3 regions of the Pseudoalteromonas sp. AWM4_233 genome follow, and region 1 is predicted to be linked to each of the others. Evidence: predicted binding sites of a transcription regulator. Region 1 holds the regulator's gene; each other region holds the start of a gene.
The links. Region 1 encodes LexA, which represses DNA repair genes until DNA is damaged. Its sites were predicted from a motif close to TACTGTATNNNNATACAGTA; they were not measured.
Positions count from the first base shown of each region.

Region 2: the regulator LexA is predicted to act here: its motif matches at 1,792-1,811, upstream of ACXAC4_RS10685 (LexA family protein).
Region 3: the regulator LexA is predicted to act here: its motif matches at 1,740-1,759, upstream of ACXAC4_RS08215 (LexA family protein).

Region 1 covers NZ_JBSWSZ010000001.1:3,424,064-3,427,345, reverse strand. Annotated here, with positions in the region: rRNA gene ACXAC4_RS15600 (23S ribosomal RNA) at 1-540, shown strand, start outside; rRNA gene rrf (5S ribosomal RNA) at 659-772, shown strand; gene lexA (transcriptional repressor LexA) at 1,189-1,806, shown strand; gene coxB (cytochrome c oxidase subunit II) at 2,056-3,195, shown strand; gene ctaD (cytochrome c oxidase subunit I) at 3,198-3,282, shown strand, end outside.
Region 2 covers NZ_JBSWSZ010000001.1:2,396,101-2,399,382, forward strand. Annotated here, with positions in the region: gene ACXAC4_RS10675 (tetratricopeptide repeat protein) at 1-690, shown strand, start outside; gene ACXAC4_RS10680 (tetratricopeptide repeat protein) at 680-1,291, shown strand; gene ACXAC4_RS10685 (LexA family protein) at 1,360-1,776, opposite strand; gene ACXAC4_RS10690 (hypothetical protein) at 2,035-2,844, opposite strand; gene ACXAC4_RS10695 (hypothetical protein) at 3,015-3,282, opposite strand, start outside.
Region 3 covers NZ_JBSWSZ010000001.1:1,834,727-1,838,008, forward strand. Annotated here, with positions in the region: gene ACXAC4_RS08200 (sulfotransferase) at 1-402, shown strand, start outside; gene ACXAC4_RS08205 (MiaE family protein) at 457-1,029, shown strand; gene ACXAC4_RS08210 (AAA family ATPase) at 1,066-1,566, shown strand; gene ACXAC4_RS08215 (LexA family protein) at 1,778-2,191, shown strand; gene ACXAC4_RS08220 (Y-family DNA polymerase) at 2,179-3,282, shown strand, end outside.

The DNA of each region.
Region 1 (3,282 bases):
GAGCAGGTACGAAAGTAGGTCATAGTGATCCGGTGGTTCTGAATGGAAGGGCCATCGCTCAACGGATAAAAGGTACTCCGGGGATAACAGGCTGATACCGCCCAAGAGTTCATATCGACGGCGGTGTTTGGCACCTCGATGTCGGCTCATCACATCCTGGGGCTGAAGTCGGTCCCAAGGGTATGGCTGTTCGCCATTTAAAGTGGTACGCGAGCTGGGTTTAGAACGTCGTGAGACAGTTCGGTCCCTATCTGCCGTGGGCGTTTGAGAATTGAGAGGGGCTGCTCCTAGTACGAGAGGACCGGAGTGGACGAACCGCTGGTGTTCGGGTTGTGATGCCAATTGCATTGCCCGGTAGCTACGTTCGGAATCGATAACCGCTGAAAGCATCTAAGCGGGAAGCGAGCCTCGAGATGAGTTCTCACTTTAACTTTAAGTTAACTGAAGGGCCGTTGGAGACTACAACGTTGATAGGCTGGGTGTGGAAGTGTAGTGATACATTAAGCTAACCAGTACTAATTACCCGTGAGGCTTAACCATACAACGCCAAAGTGGTTTTAGCTCAGAAGCTAATATGAACTAGAGTAGAAGTTTTAGAAATTATCAGATTTTTTCCAGATTTTAAGTTAATTGCGAAAGCGATTAGCGCACCGAATTTCCTGGTGACTATAGCGTTTTGGAACCACCTGACCCCATGCCGAACTCAGAAGTGAAACGAAACAGCGTCGATGATAGTGTGGGCTTCCCATGTGAAAGTAGAACATCGCCAGGGCCTAATTAAAGAAACCCGTTGCAGCAATGCAGCGGGTTTTTTGCGTTTATGGTGCTAAATCGTCCTGCACGGTGATGAGGCAATGCTCGGTGATAAAAAGACGAATTAGCGTAAGGTGAAATGAGCAGCCTTCACAGTAGCCACTCTGTTGATTCTGACACATTTTTCAAACGTCTAAATAACTAAACCCTAAACTTCAGTTAAACTAATTCAGTTCACCTTGCGCGAAAAGAATGTAAGCGCTGCGCGCTTGTCATAAACCTTTCGCACTATACTTGCGCAAAAGAAGCGCACTCACTGCGTTCACAGTCGCTAATTTTGCACTTTATTGCATTAAATCTATCCAAATTTAGTTTGCCATTTTGACACAACTGTATATACTCACAGTATCTTTACCTGTATGGAAAACCAGTTGTATGCGACCACTAACGAAACGACAAGAACAAGTATTTGAACTCATCAAAGTCTTCATCAAAGATACAGGTATGCCTCCTACACGTGTTGAAATTGCTGATGCGCTTGGTTTTAAAAGTGCTAATGCTGCTGAGGAGCATTTAAAAGCTTTAGCTAAGAAAGGGGTGATAGAAATGGTGCCTGGGGCTAGTCGTGGTATTCGATTAGTCGACGATGGCTCGTCTGAAGATACAGGGCTTCCTTTGATTGGTAAAGTTGCTGCAGGAGAGCCTATTTTGGCTCAAGAACATATCGAAAGTCATTATGAGGTTGATCCGAGTTTATTTAAGCCTGCTGCTGATTACTTATTACGTGTAGATGGAATGAGCATGAAAGACATCGGTATTCTTGATGGTGATCTTTTGGCTGTACATAAAGCGCAAGTTGCTCAAAATGGTCAAGTTGTTGTTGCTCGAGTAGACAACGATGTAACAGTTAAAAGGTTAGAACAAAAAGGTAGCAAAGTGCTATTACATGCTGAAAATGAAGAGTTTTCTCCAATCGAGGTTGATCTAGAACACGAACCTTTTGCTATTGAAGGTCTTGCTGTAGGTGTTATAAGAAATTCTAATTGGATGTAACTTCTATATAATTCTAACAATAGGTTAGCTGCTCTCTTTTTCTGTTTCTTTAGTCAGCTAACCATATCTCTTCTTACTTTCCATTTTAATATATCAAATTCTTCTATTTTACTTTCTTGCTAATTGCTTATTTATTGACTAATTGTTAATAGGTCATGTATTGCCTTCGACTTTAGTCGGATCCTATGACGGTCATCCAATAATTCTAACTGCGAACTTCATGCTGAAGTCGATAAATGGGGGCGTCGTATGAGAATAAGTAAATTTGCTTATTTGCTTACTTTTTTGTTGCTTAGTCCACTTTCATTAGCCAATAGTGACTACAACATGAGAAAAGGGGTTACTGATGTAAGTCATAGTGTTTATGAACTACATATGACCATTTTTCTAATCTGTTGTGTAATCGGCTTGATTGTATTTTCAGTGATGTTTTGGGCTTTATTAAAGCACAGAAAATCAAAAGGAGCTGTGGCTGCACAGTTTCATGAAAGTACCAAAGTTGAAATTGTTTGGACTGCTATTCCTTTTCTTATTCTTGTCATCATGGCGATCCCCGCAACTAAGACTTTAATTGCTATGGAGGATACCAGCAAGGCTGACATAACAATCAAGGTCACAGGGTCACAGTGGAAATGGCACTATGAATACCTTGGTCATGACGTTGATTTCTTTTCTGTGTTATCTACGCCTTTATCTCAGGTTAATAATGAGGAAGAAAAAACAGAGACCTATCTATTGGATGTAGATAAACCGCTGGTAATACCTACAAACAAAAAAGTGAGATTTCTAATGACGTCAGATGACGTTATTCATTCATGGTGGGTACCTGATTTTGCAGTTAAGAAAGATGCCAACCCAGGGTTTATCAATGAAGCTTGGACCAAAGTAAATGAAGAAGGTATTTACCGAGGTCAGTGCGCTGAGCTATGTGGTAAAGACCATGGCTTCATGCCTGTAGTTGTTGAAGCTGTCTCACCTGAAAAATTCGAACAATGGTTAACTGAGCAACAGTTAGCCAAAACAGAAGCAGCGAAAGAGGCCGAAGCTGTACTATCACAAACTCTAAGTAAAGAAGACTTAATGACAGAAGGTCAGACAGTTTACATGGGATATTGTGCAGCTTGTCATCAACCTACAGGATTGGGGCTGCCTGGCGTCTTCCCTGGTCTTAAAGATAATGCGGTTGTTAAAGGGGATCTAGATGAGCATATAGATGTGCTGCTAAACGGTCGCCCAGGTACAGCAATGCAGGCATTTGCAAAGCAACTTACAGTAAAACAAATTGCGGCTGTTATCACTTACAAACGTAATAGCTGGGGCAATGATACGGGTGAAGTAATCCAGCCTAGCCAAGTTCAAGCGTTCATCGATAAAGCGTCAGGAGAGTAATCATGAGTACTCAGGTTCAAAGTTCAGAACATGCTCATGAGGAGCATCTTACAGGTATAAAGCGTTGGTTGTTTACGACTAATCATA
Region 2 (3,282 bases), 1.0 Mb from region 1:
AAAGGCGATTTCGATAAAGCCATTGGCTATTTTGAATTAGCGCTTAAAAGTGGCCTTAACACTTTTGGTGAAGACCATCCTACTGTTGCCATACGACTCAGTAACCTAGGCTCAGCTTGGCATGAAAAAGGTGATTACGATAAAGCCATTGGCTATTTTGAATTAGCGCTTAAAAGTGACCTTAACACCTTTGGTGAAGGCCATCCTGCTGTTGCCAGAAGTCGCGGTAACCTAGGTGCAGTTTGGCTAGCCAAAGGCGAGTACGATAAAGCCATTGGCTATTTTGAATTAGCGCTTAAAAGTGACCTTAACACCTTTGGTGAAGACCACCCCAGTGTTGCCATACGCCGCAATAACCTAGGTTCAGCTTGGCAAGCCAAAGGCGATTTCGATAAAGCCATTGGCTATTTTGAATTAGCGCTTAAAAGTGACCTCAACACCTTTGGTGAAGACCATCCTACTATTGCCATACGCCTCAGTAACCTAGGCTCAGCTTGGCATGAAAAAGGTGATTACGATAAAGCCATTGGCTATTTTGAATTAGCGCTTAAAAGTGACCTTAACACCTTTGGTGAAGGCCATCCTACTGTTGCCATACGCCTCAGTAAACTAGGCTTAGCTTGGCATGATAAAGGCGATATCGATAAGGCCATTGGCTATTTTAAATTAGCGCTTAAAAGTGAAAAGTGACCTTAACACCTTTGGTGAAGACCATCCTACTGTTGCCATACGCCTCAGTAACCTAGGCTCAGCATGGCAAGCAAAAGGCGAGTACGATAAAGCCATTGGGCATTTCGAATTAGCGCTTAAAGGCAATCTTAACACCTTTAGTGAAGACCATCCCCATGTTGCAATAACACGCCATAGCCTAGCCTTAGCTTGGCAAGCCAAAGGAGGTTATGATAAAGCCATTGGGTATTATGAATTAGCCCTTAAAAGCAGCCTTTACAACTTTGGTGAGAAACATCCGAAAATTGCCACAATATGGAATAACCTAGGTGGAGCTTGGAAAGACAAAGGAAATATTGATAAAGCCATTGGCTACTATGAATTAGCTCTTAAGAATAACCTTTACACTTTTGGTGAAGACCATCTTAAGGTTGCCATAACCCGAAACAACCTAGGCGGCGCTTGGCAAGATAAACGCGATTATGATAAAGCCATTGGGTATTATGAATTAGCTCTTAAAAGTCTTTTTAAAACATTACATGAAAATCATTACTATACCAAGGTAGTGGCGGATAATTTGCAAAAAGCAAAAGATGCGAAAAAAATCATTAAGACTTTTTAGTTAACGCGATTATTAATTATCTCTAAACCCTACAAACCAACATTGGAAACTTAATATTAGCGAACAGGTCAAAATAATTTAGACTTAAAACATTCACGCTGTCTGAACAAACGAATGGAAGAAGTCACGTCTCCTTCACAACTAAATACATCACAGTCTTTGATTATGACTGGTTTGTATTGGTCTGATGCTGATATTAAGCGGCCGTTTTTGTAATCAAGGATTTTGCACACAAACTCGCCGTTAAGATTGGCAACGATCACATCACCGTCTTTAATATCTACAGCTCTATCTACAATGATTAAATCTCCATCAAATAGGCCTATATCTTTCATTGAATCACCAGAAGCTAAGCCGATAAAGGTAGCTACTCTGTTTGGCATAAAGAGTTGATCTAATGTTTTGCCGAGCTCGGGGTAAGTTGACGCAAGTGTTTCAACACCGTTATTGAAACCGCAGCTTGCTTTAATTGGAATGACTTTCATAATACACACAACGGTTACTGTATATATAAACAGTACATTTAATTTTGGTATTTGATCAACTATGCACAGCTTTCAAACAAAATCTGTGCATAAGTCATTCAACAACGGGCTCAAGGGTACTTTTTAAATCATTGGCTGTGTTTTTATGATTGGTAAAGTCGGGTTTTTAAACGCTTCAATCAAAGACAATAAAATAGCTGGTTAAAATTAGTGGTAAAGAAGAATAACCAACTGTTTTTACCCTTTTAAATTGACTTGTTAGTTCGATCTCTCAAACGCCTTAATAGCTTGACCTAATTTGCCACTAATACTTTCTTTATACACATTCTCTACTACTAAACGAGTTGCATGAGCGGCTAACAAAGAAAGGACATAAATAGCTTCTTTCAAAAACTCTCTCTCAATAATAACTTTTTTACCTATTTCGGCATCAGAATCAGCTTCTCTAATATACTTGCGATCTATGCGACCATTATTGTGAGCAACTATATTTCTCATCGCCACAACTTTCTTGTATGTCTTTAATTCGTCAGAGTGATTATCTTTAAAGTAATTTCCAAATTCTAACTTTGCTTTATCTTTCTCAAAAACATCGAGAGGATTGCCGTAGAAGATACTTCGTATTTTTTCTTCTACTAATTTATCGATAATTTCCTGTTTATCAGTTGAATTAAGAACGAGTTTTAATAGCTTTTGATAACCAGATATGTTGCTGCCATCATCGTTAACAGCTGAGAGCTTCCCTGGTATATCTAGATATACGGATTGAATTATGTCTGTTATATAGTCTTCAAATGTTAAGACTGTTTCTAAGAGAGTTCTTCTGTAATTTCCTTTTATTGATAATGAGTGAAGTGCACCATAAATATCATTTTTCTGTACTACCTTATTTGAATTATCCCATATTCGATCTAAGGTCAATTGAGGAAATACATCTTCTTTAACCGCCTCTTTAATTTTGGGTGAATAAAAATCAATTAAACAGAATGACTCCCAAATATCTCTTTGTGCTTTTTGGAATCGTTTATATCTAACGTGAATTTTTGGAATACTTTTCGATTTATCCATGTTTTCCCTGTCGAGCTAACGCCGCAAATAAACGGCAAAAATAGTTGGCTAAAATTTGTGAGGTGCGAACAAAGCCAACTGTTTTTGTCCGCACTTTTTTTGATTTGTCTTGTTAGGTATACCTCTCCATAATAGTGAGATCCATACCAAGCTAATTGTTTTTTTAAAGCTCAACTAAATAAGCTAGCAGCCTGCTCTGACATCTCTTTGTTTAGATGCGACTCAACTTTATTCTCCAAAGCACTCGGGTCGCTCTTAACTTCTTCAAGTATATTCTGCCAACGTTCTAACCATTGTTTTTTTAAACTATACAAATCGTTAAATTCGTAGTGCTTGTCTACACCTTCGACAATGACTTGATTTCGGATTGCCTTTCTTGCGGCTATTGGCGCATTTCTTTCCTGCAAATGGGTAGATATGGTTTTTCGCATCATGCGC
Region 3 (3,282 bases), 1.6 Mb from region 1:
CGCATGTCAGGCAACCTGTTCTCAGATAAAGGTGGCTTTAACGACACCATCAAACGCTGTTTCTTAAACTCCTTTTCGGGATTAGATGCCAAGCACCTTGATAACTTCGAATTTCTCACTATGTGTTACGAAACACATAAAGCCAAAGCCATTGCGTTTTTCGAGGACACTCAAGCGGAGCATTTGTTTTTGAATGTTAGCCAGCCAAACAGTTTTACAAAACTGTGTGATTTTCTAGAAGTTGATGCTTCTAGCACAGAAATTACAGACATGCCTAAGCTCAACGTGAATGGTAAAGTTACGGCTTGGAATGACTTAAAGCACCCACTTAAAGTCAGCTCTACACGTATGGGAAAAGTAGATAAAGACGTCGATTTACTCACATTTATGCAATCTGTTTAATTCGTGTATCTCCTACGCTAGAATAACCGCAGTTTATATTGATTAAGAATGTTTATGTTTGAACTGAAGTACCACACCCCGTTTAATTGGACTGAAAAAGTGCTCGCTGATTTTGATGCCTTTTTACAAGATCACGCTGCTGCAGAGAAAAAAGCATCTGGCATGGCGATGTCTATGTTGGGTCATTACCCTGACAGAATTAAGCTTGTGAAAGCCATGACAGATTTAGCCATCGAAGAGATGATCCACTTTAAACAAGTGTTGAAATTATTAACAGAGCGTGGGGTTACCTTAGGTAACGACCAAAAAGATCCTTATATCAAAGGGATGCGCGCTTTATTTAGACAGGGCACCGATGAATTCTTAATCGACCGTCTATTAGTTGCGGCGGTGATTGAAGCGCGTGGCCACGAACGTTTTTCTTTGGTTGCAGAAGCCTTACCTGAAGGCAAAGAAAAAGACTTTTATGTGGCCATTGCTAAATCAGAAGAAAAACATAAAAACCTATTCGTAGAATTGGGCTACGAATACTTCAATAAAGACATTATTGACGCACGTTTAGCTGAAATACTTGAAGCTGAGGCGGAGATCTGTAAAAAGATACCATTTACAGCGGCGCTTCATTAATTCTAATATTACTGCTGTATAAATAAGGACTAGCGCATGAAAACGATTATTTTTGGTAATTCTGGCTCAGGAAAGTCAACACTTTCAAAGCGTTTAGCACAAGAATATTCAGCTGCACATTTAGATTTAGACACTCTTGCTTGGTTACCAACGTCACCACCAACTCGGGCACCACTTGATTCTTCACTCGATAAAATCAACGAATTTGTTCAATCCCATTCAAATTGGGTGATTGAGGGTTGCTATAGTGATCTCATTAAACCGATCACAGAGCAGTGTCAGCATTTGGTGTTTATCGATTTAGATGTGGAGACCTGTAAAGCCAACGCTAAAGCGCGTCCTTGGGAGCCGCACAAATACCCATCAAAAGAAGCACAAGATGAAAATCTAGACATGTTATTGGCTTGGATTGAAGATTATGACACCAGAGACGGTGTATTTTCAAAAGCGGCCCATACAAAACTATTCGAAACTTTCACTGGCAATAAAGTGCGTTTAGAAAGCAATCAGCAAAGTAGGGCGTTTAGCTTGAAGTAGTACGTAATAAATCAAACCTCTCAAAATAGAGCTCCTTATATTGAGAGTTGATATAAAAACTCAGCGGCTTGGTAAACATCAAGCCGCTTTTTTTTGCCGGCTTTATTCTAAAAGCGCTACATAGCGCCGCTTGGTAACGCTGTTAAGCTTGCCGATATGGCTAATTATACATATACTGTATTTATATACAGTATATGTATTTTGGTGCAGTATGAAAGTAATACCTGTTAAAGCAGCAGCGGGGATCACCGGTTTTGAGTCTCCCGCAGCCGAATATAAAGAGCTCGGTTTATCCCTTGACCAACTTATAGTTGGTGACCCTAACGCCACTTTTTTGGGCCTCGCATCTGGTGACTCGATGCAGGGCGTTGGTATTTTTGATGGTGATTTATTAATTGTAGATAGGGCGGCCGAGCCAAAACACCAAGATGTCATTGTTGCCAACTTTAACAATGAGTTTGTATGTAAAATCCTTGATATCCATAATCGACGGTTATTGTCTGCATCACCTTTGTTTAAACCAGTATTTATCAGTGATTGTGATGTTTTTCAGCTCGAAGGTATTGTGACTGGTTCATTAAGAATGCATCGGCAAAACATGAGATTAAAACAATGTATGCGTTAATTGATGCCACCTCGTTTTATGCTTCAGCCGAAAAAGTATTCGACTTATCAATACGTAAGCGACCCGTTGTGGTGCTCTCAAACAACGACGGCTGCATTGTTGCTGCATCTCCTGAAGTAAAAAAACTGGGCGTTCCAAAGTTTGAGCCTTACTTTAAATTAAAGCCTATTTTAGATAAACATAATGTGGTTATTCGCTCCTCAAATTATGAGTTATACGCCGATTTAAGTGACAAAATGATGTCCATTATCAACCGTTTTAGTGATCAACATTATGTATACTCCATCGATGAGTCATTTCTAAAGTTTGATGGCTATAGTGATGTGGTGAGCTCTTGGTATGAATATGGTCATCTTATTCGTCGCACAGTCTGGCGAAAAACCAAATTACCAGTGGGTGTCGGTTTTGGGCCAACACCTACACTTGCGAAAGCCGCTAATCATGCGGCTAAGAAGTTTGTAGGCGCAACAGGCGTTGCCGTTATTGATAGTGAAAAGTCTCGAAAGCAAATTTTAGCCAATATGGCAGTATCGGACATTTGGGGTGTAGGGCGCCGATTAACCAAGCAACTTAAGTTATTCGGCATCGAAAGTGCGTTAGATTTGGCTAAGCAAAATCCAAAAATGATGCGAAAACAATTTAGTGTTGTGCTTGAACGAACGATATCGGAGCTTAATGGGGTGTCATGTTTATCATGGGATGATGTAAAACAGCGCAAAAAAGAAGTATTCAGCACCCGCAGTTTTGGTGAGCGCGTTGAAAACCCATTCGCACTTAAAGCATCATTAGTAACGCATTGCTCAATAGTAGCCAAGAAACTACGCAAACAAGGATCTTTAACGAAGCGATTAATTATCTTCGCTCATAGCTCTCCACATGAAGATAATTACTATAAAAGGTCGTTTATTCAGAAACTTGCTGTGCCATCGAATGATAGTATGGTATTTGCCAAGCAAGTCGAATTGGTGTTCAGCCAATTATTCCAACCTGGTGTGCGATATTACAAAGCGGGTATTGGCGCCATTGAACTCGAAGACGATATGCACCAACAAATTGATATGTTTAATGTTTCTGACGATAAACCTGAGCTT